DNA from 3 places in the Shewanella sp. YQ_9 genome. Region 2 is predicted to be linked to each of the others. Evidence: riboswitches for the same ligand, from Rfam matches in the RefSeq annotation. Region 2 holds a riboswitch; each other region holds the start of a gene.
What was found. Region 2 has a riboswitch for lysine ahead of ACF8D4_RS21095 (Na+/H+ antiporter NhaC family protein). Riboswitches for the same ligand answer to the same signal wherever they lie in the genome.

Region 1: it holds a riboswitch for lysine, as region 2 does, so the genes downstream of both, ACF8D4_RS19475 (Na+/H+ antiporter NhaC family protein) here and ACF8D4_RS21095 (Na+/H+ antiporter NhaC family protein) in region 2, are expected to answer to the same signal.
Region 3: it holds a riboswitch for lysine, as region 2 does, so the genes downstream of both, lysC (lysine-sensitive aspartokinase 3) here and ACF8D4_RS21095 (Na+/H+ antiporter NhaC family protein) in region 2, are expected to answer to the same signal.

The regions. Positions count from the first base shown of each region.
Region 1 is NZ_JBICJO010000070.1:72,304-82,694, forward strand. It holds gene brnQ (branched-chain amino acid transport system II carrier protein) at 1-1,105, shown strand, start outside; gene ACF8D4_RS19475 (Na+/H+ antiporter NhaC family protein) at 1,237-2,808, opposite strand; lysine riboswitch at 2,890-3,088, opposite strand; gene ACF8D4_RS19480 (electron transfer flavoprotein subunit alpha/FixB family protein) at 3,179-4,102, opposite strand; gene ACF8D4_RS19485 (electron transfer flavoprotein subunit beta/FixA family protein) at 4,103-4,852, opposite strand; gene ACF8D4_RS19490 (H-NS family nucleoid-associated regulatory protein) at 5,172-5,567, shown strand; gene ACF8D4_RS19495 (amidohydrolase family protein) at 5,863-8,973, shown strand; gene ACF8D4_RS19500 (amidohydrolase family protein) at 9,006-10,274, shown strand; gene rcsF (Rcs stress response system protein RcsF) at 10,336-10,391, shown strand, end outside.
Region 2 is NZ_JBICJO010000076.1:94,793-105,183, forward strand. It holds gene ACF8D4_RS21085 (oxidative stress defense protein) at 1-332, shown strand, start outside; gene ACF8D4_RS21090 (5'-methylthioadenosine/S-adenosylhomocysteine nucleosidase) at 513-1,340, opposite strand; lysine riboswitch at 1,553-1,724, shown strand; gene ACF8D4_RS21095 (Na+/H+ antiporter NhaC family protein) at 1,813-3,393, shown strand; gene ACF8D4_RS21100 (HlyD family secretion protein) at 3,478-4,608, opposite strand; partial or broken gene ACF8D4_RS21105 (DUF3302 domain-containing protein) at 4,923-5,157, opposite strand; gene ACF8D4_RS21110 (GNAT family N-acetyltransferase) at 5,280-5,795, opposite strand; gene ACF8D4_RS21115 (alkaline phosphatase D family protein) at 5,884-7,776, opposite strand; gene ACF8D4_RS21120 (ATP-binding protein) at 8,002-9,294, shown strand; gene ACF8D4_RS21125 (response regulator transcription factor) at 9,291-9,821, shown strand; gene ACF8D4_RS21130 (TonB-dependent receptor) at 9,940-10,391, opposite strand, start outside.
Region 3 is NZ_JBICJO010000069.1:5,170-15,560, reverse strand. It holds gene ACF8D4_RS18840 (biotin carboxylase N-terminal domain-containing protein) at 1-1,897, shown strand, start outside; partial or broken gene ACF8D4_RS18835 (IS4 family transposase) at 1,949-2,230, opposite strand; gene ACF8D4_RS18830 (diguanylate cyclase) at 2,467-3,900, shown strand; gene fusA (elongation factor G) at 4,162-6,252, shown strand; gene arcA (two-component system response regulator ArcA) at 6,586-7,302, opposite strand; gene ACF8D4_RS18815 (DUF3293 domain-containing protein) at 7,863-8,297, shown strand; lysine riboswitch at 8,380-8,556, shown strand; gene lysC (lysine-sensitive aspartokinase 3) at 8,693-10,060, shown strand; gene ACF8D4_RS18805 (succinylglutamate desuccinylase/aspartoacylase family protein) at 10,050-10,391, shown strand, end outside.

The DNA.
Region 1 (10,391 bases), on a different contig from region 2:
TCCCCGCCCTCTGGCTACCACGTTCTGGATTATGGTATTTATCGTGATTGGCCCGGCATTTGTCATTCCTCGCGCCATCACAGTCGCTTACCAATTCGGTTTTAGCCCGTTTTTCGGGGACAACGCTCTGGGTCCTTTTTCAATTATCTTCTGCATTATCGCTGTGCTGTTTTCCCTGTATCCGGGCAAACTGGTCGACAACCTGGGGAAGTGGTTGACACCGGCGCTAATGGCTATCCTACTGGCAATGGCTATCGCCGCGCTGTTGTTTCCGAGTCAAGGAATTTCCCAGGCGACCGGCGCCTATGTAAGCAGCGCATTTGCCGAAGGTGTGACTCAAGGATATATGACCATGGACGCCTTGGGTTCTATCGGTTTTGGATGGGTTATCTTCCGCGCGATTAAAAGTATGGGTGTCACTCAGCCAAAGGCGATTACCAGGTACACCCTGATTGCCGCCTTGATGTACGCTGTGGCTATGGCACTGGTATACATCTCCCTGGCTTATATCGGCGCCAGCAGCGTCGGTGAATACAGTAACGGCGGGGATATTCTGACCACCTTTACCACAACACATTTTGGTATTTTAGGTACCTTGCTGTTGGGAGCTGTGATGATATTGGCTTGCCTGACGACGATAATCGGCGTGACGACTGCCGGCAGTGAGTTTTATAGCCGCACATTCAGTAACGTGTCTTACCGTAACAGTGTGCTGGTCACCATGATAATTGGAGCATTGGTTGCCAATATTGGTCTGGAGCAACTTTTACAGATCACCCAACCCGTCGTGGTAGCCCTGCATCCGATTGCGATTGCCTTGTTGTTGATTGCCCCGCTACGGCGCCTTGTCTCCATGTCTGGCGTACTTGCAACCTTAGCGGCTGCGTTGATCTTTGGCGCTCTGGACGCCTTGCATATTCTCGGCAGTATGCCTGCCAGCCTGGATGCAATTTTGAACCAATATCTACCCTTATACGCTTGCTATGCAGCTTGGATTGTCCCGACGATTATTGTTCTGGCCATAGCGACGAGTTTGACTCTGTTTGCCCGCTCGGCATCGGTTCGCATCATCACGGAAAACTCAATAGAGCTGCCACAAAAATAATTGGCGAGGCCGGTTTGAATCAATAGGTATTTAGCCTGAATATCCAAGACGAGAGTATGCCTCCAACTCCAATGGCCCTGAAATATAGGTAACAAAAAACGCTGCCAAAGCAGCGTTTTTTAATTGGCCGGTTAGGCAGCACTGTTTTTGGGCTGCTGCCACTTGAGCCACACCAGCCCCAGCATGAACAGCACACAACTGCTGGCAAGCCCAAGCCCTACCGACTCGGTAAAGCCGAGTACTATATAGCCGCCGAGGGAAATAACTGCTACCAAGACCGCATAGGGCAACTGAGTCAGCACATGGTCGATATGATGGCAGCTGGCACCTGTGGATGACAGAATCGTGGTGTCCGATATCGGCGAGCAGTGATCGCCAAACACAGCCCCGGAAAGCACGGCGGCCAGCATAGGCAACATCATGCCACTGTGGCTGCCCATGGCCATATCGGCGGCAATCGGCAACATGATACCAAAGGTGCCCCAGCTGGTGCCGGTAGAAAAGGCGGTAAGCCCTGCCAAAATAAATAGCACGGCCGGCAGCAAGGCAAAGGGAATATTGCCACTGGCGAGACTGGCCATAAACTTGCCGGTTTCCAGTGAGCCTATGATCCCGGCTATGGTCCAGGCAAACATCAGAATATAGATGGCCGGCAACATGGAACGGGCACCCGAGGTGAGTGCCTTGAGGATCATCTTGGCTTCAATCTTCTGGATAAAGGCCAGCAGCAGCGTCACCATCAGACCGATGGAAGCGCCGAAAAACAGTGACGAGCCCACATCGGTTTTCTCGAAGGCACCTATGATACTAAAAGGCAGGCTTTCTGCCGCCAGGGCATCGGCACCACTGGAAACCATAAAATAGAAGGTCGCCACCACCAAGACACCTATGGGCAGGAACAGGCCGTGCACCTGGCCGGTTTCCGCCTCGGGCAGATCGGCATTGGCACCGGGGGGCAACCCCTTGGACTCATCATAGAGATTGCCCTTGCGGGCGTTGAGCTCGTGTTTGCGCATGGCGCCAATATCCAGCTCCATAAAGGTGACGCACAGCAAGAGTGCCAGGGCAAACAGGGCATAGAAGTTCATCGGGATCATCTGCACGAAAGCGCTCAGATGTCCGGTCTCGGTAAACCCGTGGGCGGTGAGAATGCCGCCGATAAGGGCGATAATATAGGCGCCCCAACTGGACACCGGCGAGATAACGCACACGGGCGCCGCGGTAGAATCCAAAAGATACGCCAGTTTGGAGCGGGAGATATAGTATCTGTCGGTCAGAGGCCTAGCGATACTGCCCACCACCAGGCTGTTGAAGTAGTCATCGATAAACACCGCACAGCCGAGAAACATGGTCAGCAGCTTGGCATCACGGCGATTACGGATATGCTGTCTGGCCCAGTTGGCAAAGGCTCTGGCCGAGCCACTGACGGTGATCAGCGCAGTGATCATCCCCAGCAGCACCAGGAACCCCAGAATATACAGGTTCCAGGCATTGAAAGCGCCATCGTCCCATACCAGGGAAAGCACCCTTTGCCCCAGATAAACCCCGGTGTCCAATACCGACCATTGATTGAGCAACAAGGCTCCAATCAATATCCCCAGCCCCAGCGATAACAACACCCGACGGGTGAGGATCGCCAATAAAATTGCCACAACCGGCGGCAACAAAGAGAGTGCCGAGTCGGCATAACTTGTTAGTGTCATTGAGTCTTGTTCTTCGTTAAATACGAATGGAGGGCAACTGAACTGGTGGGAAAAGGCAATGGCATACCGAGTAGCACCTGTCCTTTCAGTAGCGCTCCATAGTAACGTCAATCTGTCATCCCGACAGAATATACTATGGCAGTGCTGCCCCTATTTGGTAACAGCCCCAGCGGTGGACCTTGATAAGTCGCAACCACTTCGGCACCAAATCCTTTCGCGATACATAAACGGAATCACCCTGCTTACCGCTACTGATATTTAGTGCGCCTCTACTTCTCAGGACGCCTGATGTCAGGCGTGAGGCACATAAAAACATAGACGGCTTTGAGGATGCTACCCCAAAGCCGTCTATCGTGACCTAGATCACAGATTAAATCAACTCGTTCAATTTAGGCACAACATCAAACAGGTCAGCTTCCAAGCCATAATCGGCAACCTGGAAGATAGGCGCTTCAGGATCTTTGTTGATGGCCACAATGACTTTTGAGTCCTTCATACCGGCCAGATGCTGAATCGCCCCGGAGATACCCACAGCGATATAAAGCTCTGGCGCCACGATTTTACCCGTCTGGCCAACCTGCAGGTCGTTGGGAACAAACCCGGCATCCACTGCTGCCCGCGATGCACCTACGGCGGCGCCAAGCTTATCGGCCAATGCTTCCAGCATGGCAAAGTTTTCGCCACTACCCATACCGCGACCACCGGAAACAATGACTCTGGCGCTGCCAAGCTCCGGACGAGCCGACTCGGTCAGGCTCTGGGATACAAAGCTGCTCTTGGCGTCAAAGACACTATCGAGCTGATTGATTTCAGCTGAACCTGTCTCGGCAACGGCGTCGAAGGCGCTGGCGCGCACAGTGGCCACTTTCTTATCGTCCAGGCTCTTAACGGTCGCCATGGCGTTACCGGCATAAACGGGACGGACAAAAGTATCGGCATCAATCACCTTGGTGATCTCAGAAAGCTGAGCCACATCCAGCAAAGCCGCCACTCTTGGCAGTATGTCCTTACCCTGGCTTGAAGCTGCAGCCAGAATGTGGCTGTAGTCGCCACTCAGAGACAAGATGAGTTCACCAATATTGTCGGCAAGATGAGCACCATAGGCAGGGTTATCGGCCAGCAGTACTTTACTGACGCCTTCAAGCTTGGCGGCAGCATCGGCGGCGGCCTTACAATCCTGACCGGCAACCAAGAGGTGAATATCTCCCCCTATGGCTTTGGCTGCGGCGACAACTTTGGCTGTGTCCTGTTTCAGGCTAGTATTATCGTGTTCTGCTATTACTAATACGGCCATTTAGATCACCTTCGCTTCGTTTTTCAACTTGTCCACCAGCTCCTCAACGGAAGCCACCATCACACCCGCCTGACGGCTGGCCGGCGTTGCTACGTCCAACACCTGTACGTGCTGCTTGAGCGCCACTCCCAGGTCATCAATGCTCATGGTCTCCAGCGGCTTGCGCTTGGCTTTCATGATATTGGGCAAAGAAGCATAGCGGGGCTCATTCAGACGCAGATCTGCGGTGACCACGGCAGGCAGAGGCATGGACAGAGTCTGTAAGCCGCCATCCACTTCCCGGGTGACCAGCAGAGTTTCGCCTTCCAGCTTCACTTCAGATGCAAAGGTTGCCTGAGGCATACCGGCGAGCGCCGCCAGCATCTGTCCTGTCTGATTGTTATCGCCGTCGATGGACTGCTTACCGAGCAGAATAAGTTGCGCCTGTTCCTTGTCCTGCACCGCCTTGAGCAGTTTGGCAATAGAAAGGGGCACCAGCTCTTCATCGGTTTCGATGTGAATGGCACGGTCGGCACCCAGAGCAAGTGCGGTACGCAGCTGCTCCTGTGCCGCCTTGGGACCTATGCTGACAACGACAACTTCAGAAGCACTGCCGGCTTCTTTCAGACGCACGGCTTCTTCTACCGCAATCTCACAAAATGGATTCAACGCCATTTTCAGGTTGGCTGTTTCAACGCCTGTGTTGTCGGCCTTGACCCTGACCTTCACATTGGCATCGACCACACGTTTTACTGGCACCAATACTTTCATAGGGTTTCCTTCCTACACCTTGTATCTAATGTGGGTTGCGTACCGATGATACCAGGGCCATCAGTACAGGATGGCTCAACTTTACGTGCTGTTGACGTTAACGTCAACAGCAACTTAAACGCTCGTTTGTCACTTCTGTCACACTTTAAGGCCAGTTTTTTGAACACTTGGCAACTTTCATGGTCATAGAATTGAGTTAAATAAAGAAATTAATGTCAATTGGCGTAAAAATATTTGATCCAGACTCTTATAGTTTCTATTATTTATAGCGATGTTCACCATAACCCAATTTATAAATTAGCGTGGGACCAAAATACTTATGAGCGATTTTCTTGATATATTGACTCACGGTCGTCGTTTTAAGGCCGCAGTAAAAGAGTTGAGCGTTGCAGATCTGCGCGATCTGGCTGCCAAATTGGATAAGATCATTATTGATCGTGAAGAGGAAGCCAAGGAAGAAGAAAAGGCACAAGCTGAACGTCTTTCTAAAATAGAAGATATCCGTAAGCAGATGGAAGCCGTTGGCCTGTCTGTTGAAGATCTGGGTAATGTTGCTGCCGCCAAGGCTGCTCCCAAGAAGCGTGCTCCTCGCCCACCAAAATACAAAATCGTTGTAGATGGTGAAACTATTACTTGGACCGGCCAAGGCCGTATGCCAACTGTATTCAAGAACGAAGTAGACAAAGGTCGTTCAATGGATGACTTCCTGATCTAATCAGGCATCTATTTACTTAAGCCTCGACAGTGTCGGGGCTTTTTTATGTCTGATAGACGTCTGGCATCTGTTAAAAAGCCTTACAATTACGCCTTGGCATTTACATTTTGACTGGGTTAACTTTTATGGGCATCAGCACACAGCCATGTATCCCGTCGGCCTCAGATACCTTTTTGTATTATGGATATCTGTAACTCTTTGGTAAAAAAGTAGTGAATATATACTGATATTCATATCTTTTTACTGATAGCTGTGACTTTTCCCCAAAAGAATAATGACAAGGTAGCCACAACAGATGAAACCCTCTTTCCCCGCCGCAAAACTGCTGTTTATCAGCCTTGTGACCTGCAGCGCCTACGCCGATGAAACGCAACTGACAGACAATACTCCGAGATTGACCGCCTTAACCCACGCCAAACTCATGCTCTCCCCGGGTAAGCAATTGGATAACGCTACCCTGCTTATTGAAAATAACCGGATAAAGCAAGTTATTTCCAATAATGAAATTCCACAAAATGCTTATAAGATAGATCTCAATGGTTACACCATCTATCCGGGGTTTATCGATCCCTTTGCCGAATATGGCTTTGAGTATTCAGAATCGCCGGCAACTATTGAAGGCCCTGTCTATCGGATAAACCCCAAAGGGGCTGTGGCTGCAAATGGGGCTATTCACGCAGAGAAAGAATGGTTTTCCTATGTATTGGCAGATAAAGAAGCCGCGTCAAATTGGATAAGCAATGGCTTTACCAGCGTTCAGAGTGCTCATCTTAACGGAATATTCAGGGGAATTGGTGTTTCACTGTCTTTGGCGGACAAGAATAGCAATCAACTGATATATAATCCCCAAAGTCGACATTTTATGGCTTTTGATAAAGGCAATTCACCACAGGACTACCCCAACTCCCTGATGGGAAGCATAGCGTTAATAAGACAGACTCTCAGTGATGCCAACTGGTATAACCAGAATAAAATGAAAGCAGCCGGTCGCGAGGATTTATTGTCACCGGAATTTAATATCGCCTTTGAGCGCTTGCACGATATAAAAACTCGTGGTGCGATATTTGACACCCGAAACCTCAATAACCAGTTGCGTGCAGCCAAACTCTTGAGCCAAGAAGATATCCAGCCAATCTTACTGGGAAATGGCCAGGAATATGCAAGAGTGAGAGAACTGCAAGAATATCGACCCGTGTTGATATTGCCGTTGAACTTCCCCGCTGCCCCTCAGGTCAGTGATGAAGACAATGCCAGGGAAGTACCACTCAGAACCTTGAGACACTGGGAGCGGGCACCGAGCAATCCTGCTGTGATGGCCGCCAACAATATCCCCTTCTCCTTCACCCAATACGGCATGGACGGTAAAGCCTTTTGGCCCAGGTTGAGAATGGCGCTGCAAGCCGGTCTCGACGAAGAAACCGCATTGGCAGCGCTGACCACAGAAGCCGCTGCGGCCGCCGGCATAGATAATTTGGTCGGTAAACTGGCGCCCGGCTATATGGCCGATCTGGTGATAGCCAAAGGCAATCTGTTTCAGGACGGCGAAATAGTCAGCGTATGGTTGCAGGGCGAAGAGCAAAAACAGCTGGCTCCGGAATTCCAGTGGCAAGGCAGTTATCGCCTGCATTTGGCTGAACTGGAATTGGATCTTGAGCTGCAACTGACCCAGCAAACGCCCCGAAAACTCAGGGGCAACCTCAGCAGTGGCGATCAACAGATAGCGCTTGCTCACCTGAAAGCCGACAGCAAACGCCTGAGTTTCAGCGTCAATTTGCAGGGTGCCGGCATAAATGGCATCAGTAGATTGACTCTATGGCAAGATGATGAAGGGTTGAGAGGAAGACTCTTGAGTGCCGATGGCGCCGTGACTCAACTGGCCGGCTCAAGATTGCCGCACGCGCCTTTAATGCCAGAGACAGAAGAGGATACACGGACAAATACTCAGGCAACAAGCCCCAAAACTGTGTCAAAGACCGGGCCAAAGACTGAACCCGAGTATCTCAGTCGTTTGACGAGTCCACTGCAAGCCTATGGCCGCAGTGAGCTGCCAGGTACGGAAAAACTGCATATCCGCAATGTCACCCTCTGGACTTCAAGCGAGGCCGGCATTATTGGCAACAGCGACCTGCTTATGGCCGATGGCAAGATTGAAAAGATTGGCACAGATCTCAGCACTCCGGCAGGTTATCAGGTCATAGAGGGAGCAGACATGCACCTGACCGCCGGGATCATAGATGAGCATTCCCACATTGCCGTCAACGGCGGCCTCAATGAGATGTCCGATGCCATCACCTCAGAAGTGCGAATAGCCGATGTGCTTAACCCGGATGATATTGCCATCTATCGCTCCTTGGCCGGTGGCGTCACTACCGCCAATCTGCTGCATGGCAGTGCCAACCCTATAGGTGGCCAGTCGCAGGTCATTCAACTGCGCTGGGGGGAGTCGGCCGAGGGACTCAAGTTCGCCCAGGCCCATCAGGGGATTAAGTTTGCTTTGGGGGAAAACGTCAAACAGAGCAATTGGGGCGAGCGTTATACCCGTAGATTCCCGCAAAGCCGCATGGGGGTGAAGGCCCTGATGAGCGATGCTTTCAATGCCGCCAGAGACTATAAAGACGCCCAAGCCCAATATGCCGAGCTACGCTCACGGGAGAAACGTAAGCAGCTCTCCCCTCGCCCCGATTATCGTTTACAGGCGATTGCCCAAGTGCTGAATGGCGAGCGCGATGTGCATATTCACTCTTATGTCCAGTCTGAAATCCTGATGTTCTTGCGCCTCGCCGAGGCTTACGATTTCAAGGTCACCGCCTTTACCCATGTACTGGAAGGCTACAAGCTGGCCCCCGAGTTGGCGGCTCATGGTGCCGGTGCTTCCACCTTTGCCGACTGGTGGGCCTATAAATTTGAGGTCTATGATGCCATTCCGCAAAACGCCTGTTTGATGATGAATACCGGCGTGCTCACCTCGATTAACTCAGATGACTTTGAGATGCAGCGGCGCCTGAATCAGGAAGCCGCCAAGTCGGTGAAATACTGCGACATGTCCCAGGAAAATGCCTGGAAGATGGTAACCATCAACCCCGCCAAACAGCTCGGAATAGACGCCATAACAGGTTCGGTTGAAGAGGGGAAACAGGCAGATTTGGTGCTCTGGGATGCCAACCCCCTATCGGTTTATGCCAAGAGCCAGGCAGTGTGGATTGGCGGCAAACGCTACTTCGACCGCGCTGAGGATAAGCAAATGACCCAGGCTATTGCCGGCGAGCGCCAGGCGCTGATCCAGAAAATTCTTGGCAGTGACCCGGCGCGGCTTCAAGGCGAAACAACGTCTGAAATCATAGAGCCCTTGTGGCAATGCGATACCCAATTCAACGCCTGGGGCCAGAATAAGGAGAGCCGCCTGTGACCAAGTTTCCTCTATTGCCACACATGGCATCTATGCTGGTATATCTGCTGCTGGGTGGTTCGCTATTGATGTTCGCACCGGCAAAGGCCCATAACCTGATCCCGGCCGAGCGCCAGCAGCAAGCCATATTATTGAAAAACGCCACGGTTCACACCGTCAGCCAAGGCACACTCGAAAATACCGATGTGCTGCTCGAGCAAGGCGTTATCAGCGCCGTAGGCCCAGGATTAACGGCTGAAAATGCCCGGGAATTTGATCTCAGTGGCAAACACCTTTATCCCGGCCTCATCGCACTGGATACCACCCTGGGTTTGGTAGAGATAGCCATGGCCAGGCCAACAGTCGACAGCCGCGATGTGGGCAGTGCCAATCCGCAGCTTGAAGCCGCCAGCGCCTTCAACCCGGATTCGGAATTGTTGCCCAGTGTGCGGGCCAACGGAATCACCCATGCCCAGATAGTGCCGAGAGGCTCGGGCATTGCCGGGCAATCGGTACTGGTCTCACTGGATGCCTGGACCATAGAAGATGCCCAGGTCCCATCCAAACCACAGTTCCACCTCTATTGGCCAACTGCGCCGCAAAAACAAGGTACCAGCGAGGCAGATAAGCAGGCGCAAATGGCCTATCACGGCGCTCTGTCACAGATACACAAACACTTTGAAGCGGGTAAACGCTACGCCTTGAGTCAGCAAGGCAGTGAAGGCGCACTTGAAGACAGCCGCTGGCAAGCGCTCTTGCCTCTGTATCGCCAGGAGGCGCGGCTATTTGTTCATGCCGACAGGCAGCAGCAGATAGAGGCTGCCATTGCCCTGGCCCGTCAGTATGGATTCAAGTTAACCCTGGTCGGTGGCTATGATGCCTGGCGCCTGGGCGCAGCGCTCAATGAAATAGAGGCAAATGTCATCTATACCCATACGCTTGACTTGCCGCTACGAGAAGATGAGCCCATAGGTCAGGCATTTAGAGTACCGGCATTGCTCAAGCGCGCCGGTATTCCCTTCGCCCTCGGCTTCAGCTCCGATTGGGACAGCCGTAACCTGCCGCTGGCCGCGGGCCAAACCGTGGCTTGGGGGCTCAGTAAAGAGCAGGCGCTCAAGGCCATTACACAAGATGCCGCCAAGATACTGGGGGTAGACAACCTGGGGGCGGTAGCGCCCGGGTTTCAGGCCAATATTGTGGTCAGCAGCGGCGATATTCTCGATCCCATGAGCAGCCGGATAGAGCTGATGTTTATCGACGGCAGGCAGGTGGATCTCAACAATCGTCATCGGCAGCTTTATCAAAAGTATTTGAAGCGATAGAATTTCCCATACAGCTCCCGGGATGGCCGGGAGCATGGACGAATAACTATAAGGCCGGGCCATGAAACCGATTTTTCTCTCCACTCTGGTACTGCTGCTTGGCGGCTGCGCCGGGGA
Region 2 (10,391 bases):
ATCAGCTCAACCCCATACTGGACTCGGCACTAATAGGCGGGATCAACAAGGTGAACCAGATCAACCTCAAGTCCAGTAAAGAAGCCGAGATGCGCAAGCAGGCGCGGCAGGCGGCCATTGAAGATGCCAAGCAAAAGGCCCGTGAGCTGGCGGCCGGATTTGGCGAGAAACTCGATGGCGTCTGGTCGATTCGTTATTTCGACCAAGGCCCGGTGCGTCCTGTTATGTACAAGGCCGCCATGATGGCTGAAGGCGCTATCAACCAGAGCTATGAGTATGGCCAGGTAACTTTCTCCGACAGGGTCGAGGTCAGCTACAAGCTGCGTGACTAAACCCAAGTTATCCTGTCTGACAGTTATGATGCGGGCCCCCTGGTGGTGCCCGCATTGTTTGTTTTCCAGCCGGTAATCCAAGCAATTTCTCTTATTGCTGATTACTTAAGATTAGGTGCTTACAGGAAAAGCCAAAGAGACAATCCAGCGGCACTTGTTTGCCATTAGAGCGACTAGGTTTTATTTACCTTCCAAACCTGCGATCAACTTCTTGGTGTACTCAATGACAAACTGCTGACAGTGGATAGCGGTTTGTGGCTCAAACTCTTCGCCGTGCAGGTCGGTATTGGAGAGTACCCGAATCCCGATAAAAGGGATCGCATAGGCCTTGGCAACCAGGGCGGCCGCAGCGGTTTCCATCTCTTCGGCCGAGGTTTGATAAGTTTGGTGCAGCCACTCGATGCGGTCGACTTCGCGGTTCCACTCATCGGCACTGCCGATCACGCCGGTCACTACCTTGCCATGGCGATAAGCTGACGCCAGTTGTTGTCCCAGAGCCAGCAGCTTGGGATCGGCATCAAAGCGCTTGTGTTCCACCAGCTTGCCATCCTGACGCAAACGCATGGTGACATCGAAGTTATGCCAGCGTTTGGGATCTATGCCCTGGCCTTTGGGGTGTAGAACGCTGCGATAGGAACCCATATTGAAGCTGTATTTCCCCAATACTATGTCGCCGCGGTGCAGCGCCGGGTCGTGGCCGCCGGAGGTGCCCTGGTTGATAATAAAACCGGGTTGAAATTTTTCTATCGCCAGTGTGGTGGAGGCGGCGGCATTGGCCATACCTATTTCAGTACGGGACACTATGACAGGATAGCCATCCACAGTGCCTTGCCAGAAAGTCCAGGAACCAAGAGTTGTCTGTTTGGGGTCTTTCAGGGCCTGAACCAGGGTGTCGACTTCGACATCCATGGCGCCTTGCAGCAGTATAGGTGACCGGGTGGGCGTTGCCATGGAATGGCTGGAGAACAAGGCACAGAGTGCCACACAAAAACGTTGTAACAGAGTCATTTGCACACCTTTAATTGTTATTTCAGTGTCGCGGTAGGGGAGGGCGATCCTAGGTGTAGCTGTGGTTGCCGTCAACAGCCGGAGTTGGCATTTGCGAGCCCAGACATGAGTCACTTGCCAAAGGCTTAATGCCAACCGGGAGGGATATTTACCGCCAGAGGCACAATCTGGCTTGCTATTGGGGCCGTGATAGTTAGAATGCCAGTCGAATACCTTTGAGTAGAGGCGCGCTGCCTAAGAGTAACCGGGAAGAGGGTGATGCCTTTGAGGCCCGGGGAAAGGAGTCGGCGCCGAAGTAGCCAGGCCATCAAACCTAGCTGCTGGTTCTGTATCTAACAGGTGCAGGACTGCCATAGTCATCCACTATGGAGCGCTACCTGAAGGAGCTGAGAAGTTTCTGCCCTCCTTGGTCTGAGTTTCTTCGATCCTATCGGTAGATCTCCACCTTAGTTGTTTTAGGTGTAAAGAGATCATGAATATCATGCATTTTGCGGACTCTCCCTGGTCCATAGTTCCTCCTCTGCTGGCGGTTGCGCTGGCGATCATCACCCGTAGAGTACTGCTCTCCCTCGGGGTTGGCATAGTCGCCGGCAGCCTGATGTTACAGCAGTTTTCACCGCTGCAATCGCTGCGCTACCTGTTTGACAGTGTGCTGAAAATCTTCTGGGTCGATGGTGCTCCCAACAGCGATAACCTGAATATGCTGCTATTTATGCTGCTGCTGGGTGGGCTTATCAGCTTGATGACCGCCTCGGGGGCGACCCGGGCCTTCGCCGAATGGGCCGCCAGGCGCTGCCAGAGCCGCAAGAGCGCCAAGTCGCTCACCGGCTTGATGGTGTTTGCCTTCTTTATTGACGACTTCTTCCACAGTCTGTCGGTGGGGCCCATTTGCCGCCCTGTGACCGACAGATTCCAGATCTCCCGCGCTAAGTTGGCCTATCTGCTGGACTCAACCGCGGCACCCGTGTGCGTATTGATGCCCATCTCCTCCTGGGGGGCCTATATCATCGCCCTGGTGGGCGGCATACTCGTGGCCCATGGGGTGACAGAGCAGAGCCCGATCGCCGCCTTTGTGCAGATGATCCCCATGAATCTCTATGCGGTATTTACCCTGATCATGGTGGTGGTAGTCATCGCCTTCCAACTGGATATTGGGCCGATGCGACAGCATGAGCAACGGGCGCTCGAAGGCAAGCTCTGGGATGAATCCAAGGGCCGGCCAATAGGGCTGGATATGGAAGCCCCGGCCGACAGCCGCGGCGGCATGCTGGATATGGTGTTGCCGATAGTGACACTGACGGCGGCGAGTATCTATTTCATGCTGGACTCCGGGGCTCAGGTATTGGCCGCCAATGGTCAGGCCTTCAGTGTGCTGGGCGCCTTTGAACATACCAATGTGGGTTCGTCTTTGGTTTATGGCGCCCTTTGCAGCCTGGCGGTGTCCGGCCTGTTGGCTCTGCGTCTCGGTCTTGGGATATCCACTTGGCTGCGCGCTGCCCCCAGAGGGGTCATGGCCATGTTGCCGGCGATCAACATACTGCTGTTTGCCTGGACCATAGGCGCCGTGGTGCGTGACATGGAAACCGGCAAATATCTCGCCAGCCTGGCCAACGGCAACCTGCCCACAGGGCTGCTGCCTGTGGTGGTGTTTGTGCTCTCCTGTGCAATGGCTTTTGCCACAGGCACCAGCTGGGGCACTTTCGGTATCATGTTGCCACTCGCCGGTGATATGGCCGCCGCCAGCGATATCCAACTTCTGCTGCCCATGCTGTCGGCTGTGTTGGCTGGCGCTGTGTTTGGCGACCACAGTTCGCCCATATCCAGCACCAGTATTCTGTCGGCCACCGGCGCCGGCTGTCACCATATAGATCATGTGCTGACCCAGTTGCCTTATGCCCTGACCGTCGCCTTCGGGGCGGCGCTGGGGTATCTGGCCATGGGGCTGCTGCATTCCACCCTGGCTGGTTTCCTGGTGAGTGCCGCTTGGTTTGTACTCTTCTGCCTCTATCACGCCAGGCGCTTCCAGGCGGCTCCCGAGGCCGCCATCGGCTGAGGCTGAGATGGGATACCAAAAAAGCCCCGGGAGTTTCCCCCGGGGCTTTTTACTTTTATAGGGCTTGCGTGACGATAAGGAGTATCAGTGATCCAGATAGAGATAGTTCTGCCAGCTTTTCATCCTTATCAATACTTTACGCATGATTGATACATGCTCAAAGCTATCGGAATAGATGGCGATCTCCACATTGGTGCCCAGTGGCAAATGATACTGACTCAGATCGTCCAGCGGCTTGAGTTTTACCAGTGGCCGGCCGTTGAGGCGAATTTGTGACGAGCCATAGAGCTGCCCCTGCGCCTGCACCTGAGATTCACCTATGGCCGGCAGCACTTCGACAACTTCGGCTTGAAACACCTTGCCCGGCAGGGCGCGGAAGATCAGCTCGGCCTTGAAACCGGGTTTCAGCCGCAGCAGCGAGTTTTGCCTAAAGGCGCCGACAAAAAAGCGCTCCTCCTGATGGACAAAGGTCATCACAGGCCTGAGGGGCATGGGCACCACCATCATTCCCGGTCTCAGGGTCAACTGGGTCACATAACCGTCTGAGGGGGCGCGCATGCTGGTTTCCTCCAGATTGAATCTGGCTTTTTCCAACATGGCGGAAATTTCGGCCACCTGGGTGTTTTGCCCCTGATACTCGGCTTCCAGTGCCAGCTTGGCGCGCCGGGCTTCGGCCTCGGCCGCCTCTACTGAGGCCTGGGCGCCGAGATAGTACTGACGACGGTTGTCGACATCGGCACGGGTGAAGGCGCCTTTTTCAAAACCGCGGCGGTAGCGCTCATATTCCAGTTGGGTTCTGTCCCGTTCGGCCTCGGCCTTGATGCGACTGGCCTCGGCGGCCTTATAGGCGGCGTCCAGCCCCAATACCGCCTGTTTGGCCTGCTCCAGGCTGGCCTCCAGCCGGGTGACTTCTGTCTGATAAGGAGTCGGATCGACCCGGAACAGCAGCTCGCCCTCCTTCAGCAGTTTGTTGGGGATGACGGGCACTTCTATGACCTTGCCGCGCACCGAGGGGATCAGCGGGGTGGTGACATACATCTGGCTGCCCATGGCGGTATGGGGATGGTTGTAGTTCATCAACAAAATCAAGGTGCCTATCAGTACTACTCCGCCGAGCACGGCGGTGGGCACACTCCACTTGTTGAGCGGGATGCGGAAAATCTTGAAGATGGCGACGCAGATGGCGGTATAAGTGAGGATAAGCAAGAGATCCATTTATCTGTTCTCCCCATTTTTGTTATTGCTCTGGCTCTGATTATCTGTAGCTGGAATGTCGGTCGAGTCTGCTGCCGTATCCAAGTCCACGCCGCTGGTGGGTTTGGGGTTGGCTGGGGGCTCTTCTGAAGATGTTTGGACTTGGGTTGGGGCTTGGTTTTGGCTTTGGACTTGGACTTGGGCACTCGGCGCTGCAAGAGCCTCTGCGGCATGCTTTTGGGCTTCCAGGGCGGCGACTTTTTCACTCAATAGCTCCAACTGCTGCGCCAAGAGTACGGTTTCATGGTGCAGTGATTGCTGCTCCTGTTGGATCTTGTCAAAGCCCCAGCCCCTGTCCTCGCGCCAGAGTGTGGCCCAGATCCACAGAAACGGCCACAGCACATGCAGGGTAAACAGGCTCACCCAGCCGGCGTAGTGAATGGCGTCCTGATGGGGGTGGTTGCGTTTCTTGGCCAGCTCGTAGGGGATGTCGTGGATCACTATCACCCCGTAGAAGATCACCAGGGCGACAAAGATCAGCATCCCCAGCGCGATATAATCCAGTGTCATCTAATCGGATTCCCTTATTCGTAAATACGCTTGAATAAGTGTAGATGGCCGCAGGCGGATTGCCCGGTAATGATGAATTTTTTCAGGGGCATAAGACGAAAATCGGCTCGTGCCCGAAAGGGTTATTTGGGCTCGGCAGGTCCCGGCAGCATAAGCTGATAAAACGTCAAATCCAGCCAGCGACCGAACTTATAGCCCACCTGGGGTAGGGTGCCTGAGTGTTTGAACCCCAACTTCAGGTGCAGGGCGATACTGGCCTGGTTTCCGGCATCTATGGCGCCCACCATGGTGCGCATGCCGCGCTCCCGGGCCTGGGTTATCAAATGCTGCATCAGAAAACGCGCCCCCCCTTTGCCTCTATGCTCCGGGTGCACATACACAGAGTGTTCCACCGAGTAGAGGTTGGCCGGATAGCCGCGAAACGGGCCGAAGCTGGCAAATCCCAACAGTTGTCCCTGCTCATCCTCGGCGCCCAGAATCGGCCAGTTGCCTTGCTGTTTGGCGCCGAACCAATCGCGGATCTGCTGTTCGCTCCTTGGCTGGTATTCATAAAGGGCTGTGGTATGGGCAATGGCATGGTTGAAGATGGCGCGTATCGCCTCGCCATGTTGCTCAAGTTGGCAGTGACACAGATGCATCTTAGGCTCCCAAGGTGGTTTCGCCTGAGTATGCCACAAGCCGGGCAACGCGCCATTACTTCAATGGGAACTGTTCTGGCACAAAGTATCAGTCGCGGCTCTCTTTGGGCGCTTGAAACTCGGTCCGGCTCATATCGGCATGCAGTACGGCTATCCGCTTGGGGGCGCCGTTTTCTGCCAGTTCCAGGAGGCCGATACCGCTTTGGTTGACCAGGCGTTTGCTGCGTTCCCCATTGGGGCGGCGGCCGCGGATCGACATACGTTTGCGTTTGGTCAGCAGATTGAGCGGCGAGAAATGCCCATAGAGCCAACCGTTGAGCTTATCAAACACAGGCAGCAGCTTTTCCGGGAACTGATTTTTGATGCCGCTGGCGGTGATCTGGTAGATGTTGGGACTGGCGCGGCGAAAGCGGATCCCTATGTCATAAGCAAAGGAGTAGTGCACATCGCCGGAGAGGATCACAAATTCCTGCGGGGTACGTCTGTGCATGAAGATCGACAGCAGGGCGTTGGCGGCGCCGGGGTGCGCCATCCAGTTTTCGGCGTCCACCAGCAGCGAAGCACCGATCAGGGTGGCCGTGCGCTGCACCGCCTCAATCAGTTTGACCCCGAAAATCGGCGCTGCCGACACTATGATGACCTTATCCTGCCCCAGCAGTGCCTGCTGCAGATCCATCAACGCCTCCCAGTCCATCAATCCGGAAGGCTTGGCCAGGTTGGATTCGCTGCGCCAGCGGCGGGTACGGGTATCCAGTACCACCATTCTGGGTTGAGTATCCAGGGTGTAGTGCCAGTTCTCACATTTGAGCAGCTTGTCTATCAGGGCATCCTGGCGCTCGCTGTCGGCCAGATAGAGGCCGCTCAGCTCTTCGAAAAAGTCGGTAAACCTCTTGGGTTGATTGCCAAGGGCCTGAAACAGGGTGTAACCCAGCAGGGCATTGCCTATGATGCGCTTGGAGAAGGCGTGACCATAGGCGGCCTCTTCCCAGCGGGCCGTGAGGTTCCAGTCGTCGGTAATGTCATGATCGTCGAAAATCATATAGGTGGGCAGATGCGCCAAAAGGCGCCTGACCTTGCCAAGGCCCGCCTTGAACTCCAACAGATGTTGCCACTGGGCCTGCCACTCCTGTGCCCGTTTACCGCTCAGCCCGGGCAACTGCAGCGGCAGTTCCAGTTGCTGCCACAGTTCCGGCGACCAGATTAAAAGATACAGGGCAGTAACTTCGGCGAAGCTCAGCAGATGGTTTTCTGCCATCGAGGAGGTGAATATGGGGTGGTTGATATACCAGCGCCAGAGTGCTGTCTTGGCCGGATACTGGGTTCGGGGCAAGAGCTGCTTTGGCCGCAGGTAGAGGGAGTCTGGGCCATAATCTATCTGCGCCGAGTCTTTGAGCGGGGCGTCGCTAAAGCTTTCCTGTTTCAGTCCCAGCAGCGCTATTACCTGGGCAATGGCCACCAGGGTGGGGCCAGCCACATCATCGACATAGAGCTGATCGCCGCTCAACATCAGCAGCGCCGGTCGCTCGGCAGGGGCATTGTTCTGCTCCAGCAGAGTATCGGCCGCCACCAGTGCGTCGCCGCTGTGATGATGCGGGTTGCGACAGGAGCCGTGCAGCAAACGATCCAGCCTGGGCTGCAGCACCAGTTCGGGGGTGGATTTATCCGGATAACACAGGCCTTCGATATCGGCGAACAGCGACTGACCATCGGCATCTTCCAAGCTGTAACCCACGGCTTGCCCTTGGGGCAGCAATCCGGGAACCTCCAGGTGCAGCAGATACTGCCAGGCATGTTCACCCAGTTGTACTCTGTGCACTTGTTCTTCATTCAACGGCAAGGGCGCCGACTTGTGACTCAACTTAAGCGTCAATTGCGGGCTCAACGGCTTGCTGCTGACCCACCAGAGGGTGAAATGGTCCCGGTCGCAGTGGCGCAATATCGGGCCGGCCAGGATCAGCGGCAAGGAAGAGGAAGTGGTCATCGGCGGGTTCTGCAGCCTCTCAGGAATGAAAAAAGGTGAATCCACAGGGTAAACAAGTGCTTTGGCTTTGAAAAGTCCCTAAAATGTGAAGCCTTGTTAATGATGTAAAGCAGCTGTGCCAAGGCGATAACGGCAGGCATTGATATCCCTGAGTCTTGTGACACCACAGCCAACTTGGCATATCTGCCGCCTCAACGCCTTTGCAGGTTTTCGGATAATAGACGAATGAAAAGCACCCGGATGGGAATGGATGGCATATTTGGTCGAACCGGTGGCCTGGCGGCGGCCGATCAACTGGCGTTGCTGCGGGTTTTGGGGTTGCTGCTGCAACTGGGGCTGACCCTGCTCGGCAGCGATGCCTTTGGCCTGACGCTGCAGCCTGAACCCTTGTGGTGGGTGTTTGGGCTGGAAAGCGCCTATCTGGCCTTGACCCTGTGGCTGCGTCATCCCCTCTATCGCCAGAGTGCCGGTATCTTTATCGCCCTGTTGCTGGATACCCTGTTTTGGATCTCCTGGCTGTGGTTTTCCGGTGGGGCCACAAATGCCTTTATTTCGCTGCTGCTGGTGCCGATTGCGCTGGCGGCGGTCACCTTGCCCGCCTGGGGCAGTTGGAGCCTGGCGGCGCTGTCGACCCTGGCCTACAGCCTGATGATCTTGAGCTTGCCGGAAGGGCATATGCGCCATCACGGCATGGATATGAGCTCTCACTTCCTGGGGATGTGGCTTAACTTCGTGGTGTCGGCACTGGTGTTGACCACCAGTGTCGCTCTGATAAGCCGTCGTCTGCGGCGCCAGGATACCGAGCTTGGTTGGCTGAGAGAAAATCAGCTGCGGCAGGAACAACTGCTGGCGTTGGGCACAGCTTCGGCGCAGATGGCACACCAGTTGGCAACGCCGCTGGCGAGCCTGAGATTACTGCTGGATGAAGCCATGGAAGAGGGCCTGGATGCCGAGGCGCAGGCGCAAATGGGCCAGGCGCTGTCCCGCTGTGAAGTCACTCTCAATGAACTGCGGAATGCCACCGAATCGATTCGTGAACGTCGCCGCCAGGCCGTGACATTGGCGGCACTGGGGCAAAATATGCGCCAGCAACTCATGCTGTTGATGCCCGAGGTGGATTTCAGCCTCACCCTGCCTGTAGGCCTGACTGAACGTGAAATTATCACAGATGCCAGTCTATTGCCGGCGCTGCTGGCGCTGGTGGATAACGCCGCCAAGGCCAGCCTCAACAATACAGGCGAGCCCAAGGTTGAAATTGGCTTCGACTCCCTCGGTGACACTCGGCTTGAAATTAACATCAAGGATTATGGCCGCGGCATAGAGGCGCATCTCTTGGGCGAGCTTGGGCTGATGCCGGTGGCGAGCCGCACAGGTATGGGGGTTGCCGTGCTCTTGAGTCACGCCAGCCTGGAGAAGCTGGGGGGCGAGCTGGTGTTGCACAACGGCCCACAGGGCTGTGAGGCGCGTATCAGTCTGCCCTTATTGCCGGTTTCTGCCGGTAAAGGAGATGCGGCATGAAGCGGTTATTGATAGTTGAAGATGACCTGGCGCTGGCAGCCATTCTGAAGCGGCGTATGCAGCGGCATGATTTCGAGTGCTGCCATGCCGAAGATGCCAGCCAAGCACTGCTCAGCGCCCGTAGCTGGCAACCGAGCCATGTGCTGCTGGATATGAAATTGGCGCAAAGCAACGGCCTCAACCTGATAGTGCCGCTGCGAGCCAGCTTGCCCAAGGCCTGTATTGTGCTGCTAACAGGCTTTGCCAGCATAGCCACTGCGGTGGAGGCGGTGAAACTGGGGGCAGACAACTATCTGGCCAAGCCGGCCGACACCCGGACACTGCTGGCGGCACTCAAAGTCGAGCCCAAATCCCACACGGCTTCATCCTTGCCTGATGAAACCCCGCTGCACCCCAAGCGCTTGGAGTGGGAACATATTCAGCAGGTACTCAATGCCAATAAGGGTAATGTCTCGGCCACCGCCCGCCAGTTGGGAATGCATCGCCGCACCCTGCAACGCAAGCTGGCCAAGAAGCCAGTTGCTTAAAAAAATCCCGGCCTTTCGAGACGAGAAAAGGCCGGGGCAGGTTCAATTGCAGTGGAAATCTCAACGGCCTGCGGGAGCACGGTGAGGATGAACCCTTAAGCGGGCAACCGGGGCGCCCTTAAAAACGGTACTCGCCCATGACCCAGGCGTTGAGACCGGGTTGTGGCAAACGCTCGCCAACGGCGATATCACCGCCCATTACCCGGTTATAACCGGCGAGATGATCGACATATTCTCTGTCCAGCAGGTTATCGACCCCGGCCTTGAGCATAAAGCTGTCACCGCGGTAACCGGCCGCCAGATTCACCAAGCCGTAGCCTGCAGTTTCCTGCTCCAGCTGAGTGGCCGACACCTTATCCTGGGCGGCAACCGCTACTGTCTCCAGGCGGGCAAACCAGCTGCCCTGATCCCAGTTGAGTCCCAGAGTCAGGTTGGGTGGGGCGATACGGTAAAGCTTGTCTTCCACGTCGCGGCGCTCACCATAGGTATAGGCTGCCTGCAGATCCAGGCTCCACTGTTCATGCAACTGCCAGTGGGCGTTGACATCCATGCCGTAGAGCAGGGCGTCGG
Region 3 (10,391 bases), on a different contig from region 2:
TCAGCTCGATGAACAGCTCAAGAGCATAGATCCTCTGATGCCTATGCCTAACGCCGAGATAAGTGATGTGTTGACCAATGCACTGTCGACTCTGGTGGTTGAAGTTGAAGAGGTCAGTGAGGAGATAGTTCAGGACGATCCTCGTGCCCTGATGAAGCCTATCGATAAGGTGCTGGTACACGCCCGAGGCTGTACTGCGGTGAAACTGATCCGCAAGGCCCACGACAATGGCATTAATGTGGTACTGGTGGCGTCCGATCCTGATATGACTTCGGTTCCTGCTGACATGCTCAAGGAAAACGACAAGCTGGTTTGTCTCGGCGGTAACACTTCAGACGAGTCCTACCTGAACGCTTATTCAGTGTTGAAAGTGGCCGAGTATGAGCAGGTAGACGCGTTGCACCCAGGTATCGGCTTCCTGTCGGAAAGCCCACAGTTCGCCGCCCTGTGTGTGAACAACGGCGTGAACTTTGTTGGTCCAAGTGTGCACTCGATGACAACCATGGGTAACAAGTCCAACGCCATCAAGACCTCTCAGGCGCAGAATGTGCCCGTGGTACCAGGCTCTCACGGTATTTTGACCAACGCCGAGCAAGCGGTTAACGTGGCCAACGAAATCGGCTACCCAGTGCTGCTCAAAGCGGTACAAGGTGGTGGCGGTAAGGGTATCCAAGTGGTTAAGCGCCCCGAGGATATGATTGGCCTGTTCCAGAAAACCTCCACAGAAGCGGCTGCCGCCTTTGGTAATGGTGACCTGTACCTGGAAAAATATGTGACTTCACTGCGTCATATCGAAGTTCAGCTGCTGCGTGACAAGTTCGGCAACACCAAGGTACTGGGTCTGCGTGACTGCTCGGTGCAGCGTAACAACCAGAAGGTGATTGAAGAGTCCGGTTCCACCATGCTGCCTGAAGAACTCAAGCAGAGAGTGATGGAATACACCCGTGCTCTGGGTGATGCCACCGACTATATGGGCGCAGGTACCGTTGAGTTCATCTATAACCTGGATGCCAACGAAGTCTACTTCATGGAGATGAATACCCGTCTGCAGGTAGAGCACCCGGTAACCGAAGCGACTTCAGGTATTGATATCGTCAGCGCGCAATTCGATGTGGCAGCCGGTCGCTCCATTGAAGATCTGCAGCCGCAGGAAATCGGCTATGCGATGGAAGTGCGGGTGACAGCCGAGAAGGCTGCTCTGGACAGCCAGGGCATACTGCAGTTGGTGCCAAACCCGGGTCTTATCACTGAGTGCGTGATGCCAGAGCGCGATGATGTGGAAATCATCTCTATCGCGGCCGATGGCAAAGAAGTGTCGCCATACTACGACAGCCTGATTGCCCAGATCATCATCCGCGGTGAAAGCCGGGACGATGTGATTGCCAAGATGTATGACTATCTGGATCAGGTGGTCATCAAGGGTATCGCCACCAACATCCCGCTGCTGAAGCGGATCCTGGCCGACGAGACCTTCCGTGAAGGCGTGTATGACACCAACTATCTGCCGCGCCTGATGGCCGAGCTGGATATCCCAGCCCTGATCGCCGAAATGGAAGCCGCCGCCGAAACTCAAGGTGTGGATACCGAATCGCTGCGTGTGGGTGAGTCCAACGAGCTCAAGGTGTTGGCTCAGGGCGCGGGTATCTTCTATACCTCTCCGGCACCGGGCGAAGCCGACTTCGTCAAGGAAGGCGACATAGTGACTGTCGATCAAACGCTGGCACTGACCGAAGCGATGAAGATGTTCTCTCAGGTGACACTGGCAGGCTTCAACCGCAAGGGCGCCGAGCTGTATCCAGAGGATAAGAAATACCGCATTGAGCGGATCCTCAACAGCAATGGCCAACAGGTCTCTCAAGGCGATCTGCTGTTTGTGGTCTCCCCTGTGGAAGACTGAGGCTGCTGATTGTAGGTAACCCGAAAAGGCCCGCCATGAGCGCAACGTAGTTCACTTAAGCGGAGCTGCCTTGTGATTCACAGGATATCGGGTCTTTGATATTTTTACCGCCCTAGGCCGATTTGGCTTAGGGCGTTTGTCTATAAAAAGGATGGACAAGTCTCCTCGCAGACTGTTTAGACGCTTCGGCGTATTACCTGGTGACACCGTTTTGCTCATGACTTTGAGCTGACTTGCGATGAACTGACAAGCGTACTTAAAGCTGATTTCATTGGGCATTCGACCATGCTCTACTGCCGCCTGACTCGCTTCTCGTCTCACCAAGTTATAACCAAAGTCGGCAAAGCAGTTTTGAATAGACATAAAAAATCGGAAACCTACAAACAGGTTTCCGATTGTCTCTCATCAGAAGGATCGGTCAACCGATCCTTATCTGATCGACGTTGCGCCATGAGCGGGTCTTTTGTTTCTTAACGGTTGGATTCAATTTCAGCCGGCGCAGCATATGACCAGAAGCTGATGTTTTTGAACTAATATTGAATGTATCCTGAATCGCCGGAGCATACAGATTGCTGAGATATTTGCGGCCCATATTGTTTGGCAGCCTTTTACTGGCAACGGCCGCAGTCAATGCTGTCACGATTCCCTATTGTGTCGACCCCGACTGGATGCCCTATGAAGGCATAGACCAAGGCAAGCATGTGGGGATCTCTTCCGGCTTTCTTGAACTTATCGATCAGCAGACAGATTGGCTGTTTCAACTGGTGCCCACCGAAAGCTGGCAACAGACATTAGCCTACTTGAAGCAGCAACGCTGTGTATTCACCCCCATGCTCAACTACACTTCCAGGCGCGCTGAGTTCTTATATTTCAGCGATATCTATAGCCGTTCTCCCAATGTGTTGGTTTCCCGCCACGAGCAACCCTTTCTGCAAAGTATGGAACAGGTCGGTGATAGAAGCTTGGCGATCCCCAGAGGCTACCGCTTGCTGGATTATGTGCGCCAGAACTATCCCAAAATCCGCATTATTCTGGCCGAGACAGAGCAGCAGGGATTGGAGATGGTCTCCAGCGGTGAGGCGGATCTATTTATCGGCTCTATGTATTCCATCAATGCCCGCATTCAGCAGAGTGGGTTGTTCAATCTCAAAATCGCTGGTTGGGCCGGGCCAGAGGATCAGTTCCGGATGGCGGTAACAGAGAATGCCAAATGGATGTTACCCGAGCTCAATCATTTACTGGCGCAGATTTCCGATGAACACAGGGCCAGGCTGTACCGGCAGTGGAGCAATATGGCGGTGCTGGAACAGACAGATTACCGAATGTTCTGGCAGTTGTTGGCGGTGGCAACATTGATCTTCGGTGCCTTGCTGGCACGTAACCGCTGGATCAGTAAATACAACCGCGAGTTGACAGCCAAGAATCAACAACTGGAACAATTGCGCAATCAGTTGCTGGAAACCAACAGAGAACTGGAGTTCATTTCGACCCACGACCCTTTGACCAAGTTATATAACCGTCACTATTTCCACCGACACTTCGCCGCCGAACACCGCAGTAACTCGGCGCAAGGGCACACGTCGCTGATAGTAATAGACATAGATTTTTTTAAAGAGATCAATGATCGTCATGGCCACAGTGTGGGAGATTCGATTCTCCGCGAACTGGCGGCTCTGCTCAAAGATGGTGCCCGTGAACAGGATCTGGTGGCACGCTGGGGGGGGGAGGAGTTTATGATCATCTGCCCGGATACCGACTGTGTGCAGGCGGGGCGTTTATGTGAGCGTCTGGCACTGGCGATGAAGGTTTATCCCTTTTCAGCCGGTGTTAGCCTGAGTTGCAGTTTTGGACTGACAGAACTTAAAGCCGGTGAATCGATCTGGAGTGCATTTGATCGGGCAGATTTGGCCTTGTACCGGGCCAAGTCGGAAGGTCGCAATAGGATCTGCTGCGATCCCGAATCCGATCGAGCCGATAAAATCAGCTCAAATTCGTCAGCTTAGCGCTGTAGCGGCGCTTTTATACAATCAATTTCTGCATTAATCGCTCGAATATAGAAAATATTGAATTTCAAGATGTTGAATTTAATGAATTTTATTTTTGTTGCCCGTCTGTGATGACAAACTGGTGAAAATTGAAACTGCTGATTGCAGCCTATAGGGGTTTCGGTGTTATAATACGCGCCTTATTTATGGGGTTCCGTCTGTCGCAGCTTTGAAGTGGCATACTCCGTCTCCTATTAACTAATCATTTGAAGTTGAATCATGACTGACTTATCAAAATACAGAAACATTGGTATTTTTGCTCACGTTGACGCGGGTAAAACCACTACCACAGAACGTATCCTGAAACTGACCGGCAAAATCCACAAGATGGGTGACAGCCATGACGGTACCACCACTACTGACTTCATGGAGCAGGAAGCTGAGCGCGGTATTACCATTCAGTCTGCTGCGGTAAGTTGCTTCTGGAAAGATCACCGCTTCAACATCATCGATACCCCCGGACACGTTGACTTCACCGTTGAAGTATATCGTTCTCTGAAAGTTCTGGACGGCGGTGTTGGTGTATTCTGTGGTTCCGGCGGTGTTGAGCCTCAGTCCGAAACCAACTGGCGCTATGCTAACGAATCTGAAGTTGCCCGTATCATCTTCGTAAACAAGCTGGACCGTATGGGTGCCGACTTCCTGCGTGTTGTTGGTCAAATCAAGCGCGTTCTGGCTGCGACACCACTGGTTATGACTCTGCCTATCGGTATCGAAGACGAGTTCAAGGGTGTTGTTGACGTACTGAACCGCAAAGCCTATGTATGGGATGAGTCTGGTCTGCCAGAAAACTACTCTGTAGAAGAAGTTCCAGAAGACATGGTTGATCTGGTTGAAGAATACCGTGAGCAACTGATCGAGACTGCCGTTGAGCAGGACGACGACCTGATGGAAGCCTACATGGAAGGTGAAGAGCCTTCTATCGAAGACCTGAAGCGTTGTATCCGTAAAGGTACCATCAACCTGTCATTCTTCCCCACATACTGTGGTTCTGCTTACCGTAACAAGGGTATGCAGCTGGTTCTGGATGCAGTTGTTGACTACCTGCCATCTCCAACAGAAGTTGAGCCTCAGCCTCTGACTGACCCAGAAACTGGTGAAGAAACCGGTGAAGTAGCTACTGTATCTGCCGATGAGCCACTGCGCGCACTGGCGTTCAAGATCATGGATGACCGTTTCGGCGCCCTGACCTTTATCCGTATCTACTCTGGTAAGCTGAAGAAAGGTGACACTATCCTGAACTCTGCTACCGGTAAGACCGAGCGTATTGGCCGTATGGTTGAGATGCACGCTAACGATCGTAAAGAGATCGATTCTGCTCAAGCCGGTGACATCATCGCTGTTGTAGGTATGAAGAACGTTCAGACTGGTCACACTCTGTGTGATCCTAAGCACGAATGTACTCTGGAGCCTATGATCTTCCCTGAGCCAGTGATCTCTATCGCTGTAACTCCTAAGGACAAAGGCGCTTCTGAGAAGCTGGGTGTTGCTCTGGGTAAGATGGTTGCAGAAGATCCATCATTCCAGGTTGAAACCGACCAAGAAACTGGTGAAACCATCCTTAAGGGTATGGGTGAATTGCACCTGGACATCAAAGTAGACATCCTGAAGCGTACTCACGGTGTTGAACTGACTGTTGGTGCTCCACAGGTAGCTTACCGTGAAACCATCACTCAAGCCGTTGAAGACAGCTACACTCACAAGAAGCAGTCTGGTGGTTCTGGCCAGTTCGGTAAGATCGACTACCGCATCCGTCCAGGCGAAGCTGGTAGTGGCTTCAAGTTCACCTCCAGCGTTGTTGGTGGTAACGTACCTCGTGAATTCTGGCCAGCAGTTGAAAGCGGCTTCGAAGACATGATGAACGAAGGTCCTCTGGCTGGCTTCCCAGTACTGGACGTTGAAGTTGAACTGTTCGACGGTGGTTACCACGCAGTTGACTCCTCAGCAATCGCGTTTGAAATCGCTGCCAAGGGTGCATTCCGTCAGTCTATGCCTAAGGCCAAGCCTCAGCTGCTGGAGCCTGTGATGAAGGTTGACGTGTTCACTCCAGACGATCACGTTGGTGACGTTATCGGTGACCTGAACCGTCGTCGCGGTATGATCAAGGATCAGGAAGCTGGTTTGACTGGCGTACGTGTTAAGGCTGACGTGCCACTGGCAGAAATGTTCGGTTACATCGGTCACCTGCGTACCATGACTTCTGGTCGTGGTCAGTTCTCTATGGAGTTCTCTCACTATGCTCCATGTCCTGCCAACGTGGCTGAGACTGTTATCGCAGAAACCAAGGCTCGTAACGCAGCCAAGAAATAAGGATTAATTATCCTGATAAAAACCCGCCTTGATGGCGGGTTTTTTTATGGGCGAATATCTAGTGCCGCGAAGCCAGCAGAATCAAACTTGCATTCAGCTCGGCGGATGCCGATGAATATCAATGGGCAATCGTATGGCAACTGTTTCCGAAAGTGGCATATGTGGCAAAGGAGCTACCTAAGATAAAGGAGATAAAGGAGCTGGGATTGGCAGAGAATTGCCGTGAGGAAGCCACTGCGAATATCAGTAGCTGGGGGAACCGAAATAGGTGAGCAGATAAACAAAAGCCAGCTCGATAAGCTGGCTTTGTGCAGGGCCGATAACGCGTGTTTATCAGTCTTCCAGGTTACCGCAGAAACGGTAGCCCTCGCCGTGGATGGTGGCGATGATTTCCGGTGTATCAGGCACACTTTCGAAGTGCTTACGAATACGACGGATAGTCACGTCAACAGTACGGTCGTGTGGCTTGAGCTCACGGCCGGTCATTTTCATCAGCAGCTCAGCGCGGCTGAGAATCTTGCCTGGGTTTTCCACAAAGTGCAGCATAGCGCGGAATTCGCTACGTGGCAGCTTGTAAGATTCACCCTGTGGGCTCACCAGAGAACGGCTGTTGATTTCCAGGCTCCAACCATTGAAACGATAGTATTCAACGGCAGCCTTTTCTTCAATTTCAGCGCCAGAGCTGTTGACTCGAGTCAGCAGGTTACGGGCACGAATGGTCAGTTCACGAGGGTTGAACGGCTTGGTGATGTAATCATCGGCACCGATCTCCAATCCAAGGATCTTGTCCACTTCGTTGTCACGGCCAGTAAGGAAGATGAGACCGATATTGTTGATTTCGCGCAATTCCCGCGCCAACAGCAAACCATTCTTACCTGGCAGGTTGATATCCATAACCACCAGGTTCACCTTGTTTTCCTGCAAGGCTTTGTGCATCTCTGCGCCATCATTGGCTTCGGTTACCACATAACCTTCTGCCTCGAAAATACTTCTCAGCGTGTTACGGGTAACGGCTTCATCTTCAACGATCAGAATGTGCGGGTTTTGCATGTTATTTACCTAATTAAATCAGTTTATCTAACCATGAGCGCGGGTGACGCTCCGCTATACTCTCTAAAACGCCAACATTCACAGGGTTCACGTAAGTGCTGTTCAAAACTGAAATGAAACGGCAACACACTTCATGATTAGCAAAAAGTATGCTCTCCACCCGGAGAGGCGCGAACTGTACTGTCTAGGATTCCCAGTGGCGGGATTTAGTTCCTGAAAGACATGGAAAATCCAGAAAATGTCATCTTAAAACCAGATTACATTTGGTACAGAGTCGTTATCGATAGAGACTTATGCTGTAGCGTAATGGCGCTAGCCGGGTCACACACTTAACTCTAAGCCTCTGTCGATACAATCCATTGTACTAGGATTGGGCATTTGTTAACAAATGAAATGTTAACAAATTAATGTTTAACTATGATCCACATCACAAGTTTTTGCGTTACCTATTGAAAGATAAGCATTTTGTATTTTTTCTTACTGTGAGCTTGCTCACGGGGCTAGGGGAATGCAAAAGCCTTTGCTAGAATAAATCCGGTTCATTAGAGACAGATACTACAATGGATGCTGCATTTGAAAGTCTCTGGCAGTACTACCAGAGCGCATGCTTTTTATTGACTCAGTCGTTTTCTTCCGCTGTTCCTTTCGCTATTGTCACCGCCCATAATCCCCTTGGGCAAAAACTCACTTCTTGCCAAAACCGCCTTCTCGATCGGCAGCTACAACACGATATTGATAAGCTGGGCATTCCTTACCGGGCGATCATAGGCGCTGCCGATGATCTCAGTCATATGGAAAAAAGCTGGGCTCTGTTTCTGGATAAGGCCTCGGCAATCGAACTGGCATCAAAGTATCGCCAAAATGCCCTTTACTACGTTGATAGTGGGCTCTTGACCTTGGTGCCTTGCCTGAAAGGGGAGCGAGAGGTGGCGCTTGGACAGTTTGCTGCCAGGGCGCGCCTGGTCAGCGAGTTACCCGAGCTCAGTGACGGATGAGTTGAGGAAATTTCATCCTGCGCAAATTAGCATTGACTTCATAAGGACTTTATTGCTAATTTTTTCATCCCTTTCGCGAGAAAGGAACAGAAGAGGTGCGTTAACTAGGTAGTGAGTCAGAGGAGGGCAATTCTCCAATGACGGCTCATGAGGGAGATTAACGCCGAGGTCGGGATGCGTATTGGCTACGCTTCCGGTCGGTTGGTCAGGCTGAATCCTGGCGACTGTCACCTGGTTTTGGTGGAGAGCTTCTGGTGACGATCGCTGTTTCCCTGCTATGGGGTGCGTTATCTCTGCACCAGGCTCTTCGAACGTTATCTGTTCGGAGCTTAACTCATGAAATCTATTCTCGTTATCGACCTTTCCCTGTTACCTGCCTGTGGGGGAATGCGCTGATGTCTCTTGTTGTTGCCAAGTTTGGTGGTACCTCAGTTGCCGATTATCCGGCGATGAATCGCTGTGCCGATATAGTGCTTGGAAACCCGGCCTCCCGTCTGGTTGTGGTCAGTGCATCCAGTGGCGTAACCAATCTGTTGGTGGAGCTGTCTCAGGCAGACATGGGGGATGAGCGCCGTCTCAAGCTATTGAAAGAGATCGCCACCATTCAATACGCAATTCTGGATAAACTTGGCAGACCGGCAGATGTTGCCGCGGCGCTGGATGCTTTGCTCAGCCGCATGGCAACGCTCAGTGCCAAGTTATTGCAAGCGCCGAGTCATGCTATGGTCGATGAGATCCTATCTTTGGGCGAACAGTGTTCTTCAGCGCTGTTTGCCGCGGTATTGAGAGAACGTGGTGCCAAGGCCAGCGCCTTTGATGTGCGCCAGGTGATGCGTACCGATAGCCATTTCGGTAAGGCCGAGCCACAAATCGCCGAGTTGAAGCGACTGGCGACAGAGAAATTGCAACCTTTGCTTGAGCAGCAACTGCTGGTGACCCAGGGCTTTATCGGCGCCGATGCCGATGGCCGAACCACTACGCTTGGGCGTGGTGGCAGCGATTATTCTGCGGCCCTTTTGGCTGAGGCGCTGGAAGCCGATGCGGTCGAGATCTGGACCGATGTAGAAGGGATTTACACCACGGATCCCCGACTGGCTCCCAACGCCAGGCCTATCGCAGAAATCAGTTTTAATGAGGCGGCAGAGATGGCTACTTTCGGTGCCAAGGTGTTGCACCCTGCCACCATCTTGCCGGCGGTGCGTCAACAGATCCAGGTGTTTGTCGGCTCCAGTCGGGCACCGGAAAAAGGTGGCACCTGGATCCGTCACCAAGTGGAAGATGAGCCGGTATTCAGGGCCGTTGCCGTGAGACGAGATCAGACCCTACTTAACTTGCACAGTTTGCAGATGTTGCATGCCCAGGGCTTTTTGGCAGAGACCTTTGCCGTGTTGGCGCGGCACAAGATCAGTGTCGATCTCATTACCACCTCAGAGGTGAATGTGTCGCTGACGCTGGACAAAACGGGCTCAGATTCGGCCGGCAAGGGGCTTCTGACCGAAGCCCTGCTGCAGGAATTGTCGCAAAACTGCCGTGTGCGGGTGGAAGATAAGCTGGCTCTGGTGGCCATCATAGGCAACAAGATAGCCACTACTGCCGGGGTCTGTCGCCGGGTATTTGAAGTGCTTGAACCCCATAACGTCCGAATGATCTGTCAGGGCGCCAGTCCGCACAATCTTTGTGTCTTGGTGTCTGAAGCCGAAGCCGGTGATGTTGTTGCCGCTTTGCATCGTAACCTGTTTGAAGGGGCTCAGGATGCAGCTTGAACATCTGCCGGTTGGGGAGCTGGCCGCCGGCCAGCCCTTGACCATACCTGTTTATCGCTTCAAAGGTACCAGCGATGCGGCGCCCAGCGTCTATATTCAGGCCAATGTGCATGGCGCCGAGGTGCAGGGCAATGCGGTGATTTTGCAGTTGCTGCAGTACTTCAAGGCTCATCCGCCGTTGGGGGATATCACCCTGGTGCCTCTGGCCAACCCCTTGGGGATTAACCAGAAAAGCGGTGAGTTTACCTTGGGCCGTTTCGATCCCATCACAGGTATCAACTGGAACCGAGCCTATCTGGATCAGGCTGTCCACCTGGATGACTGGTATCTG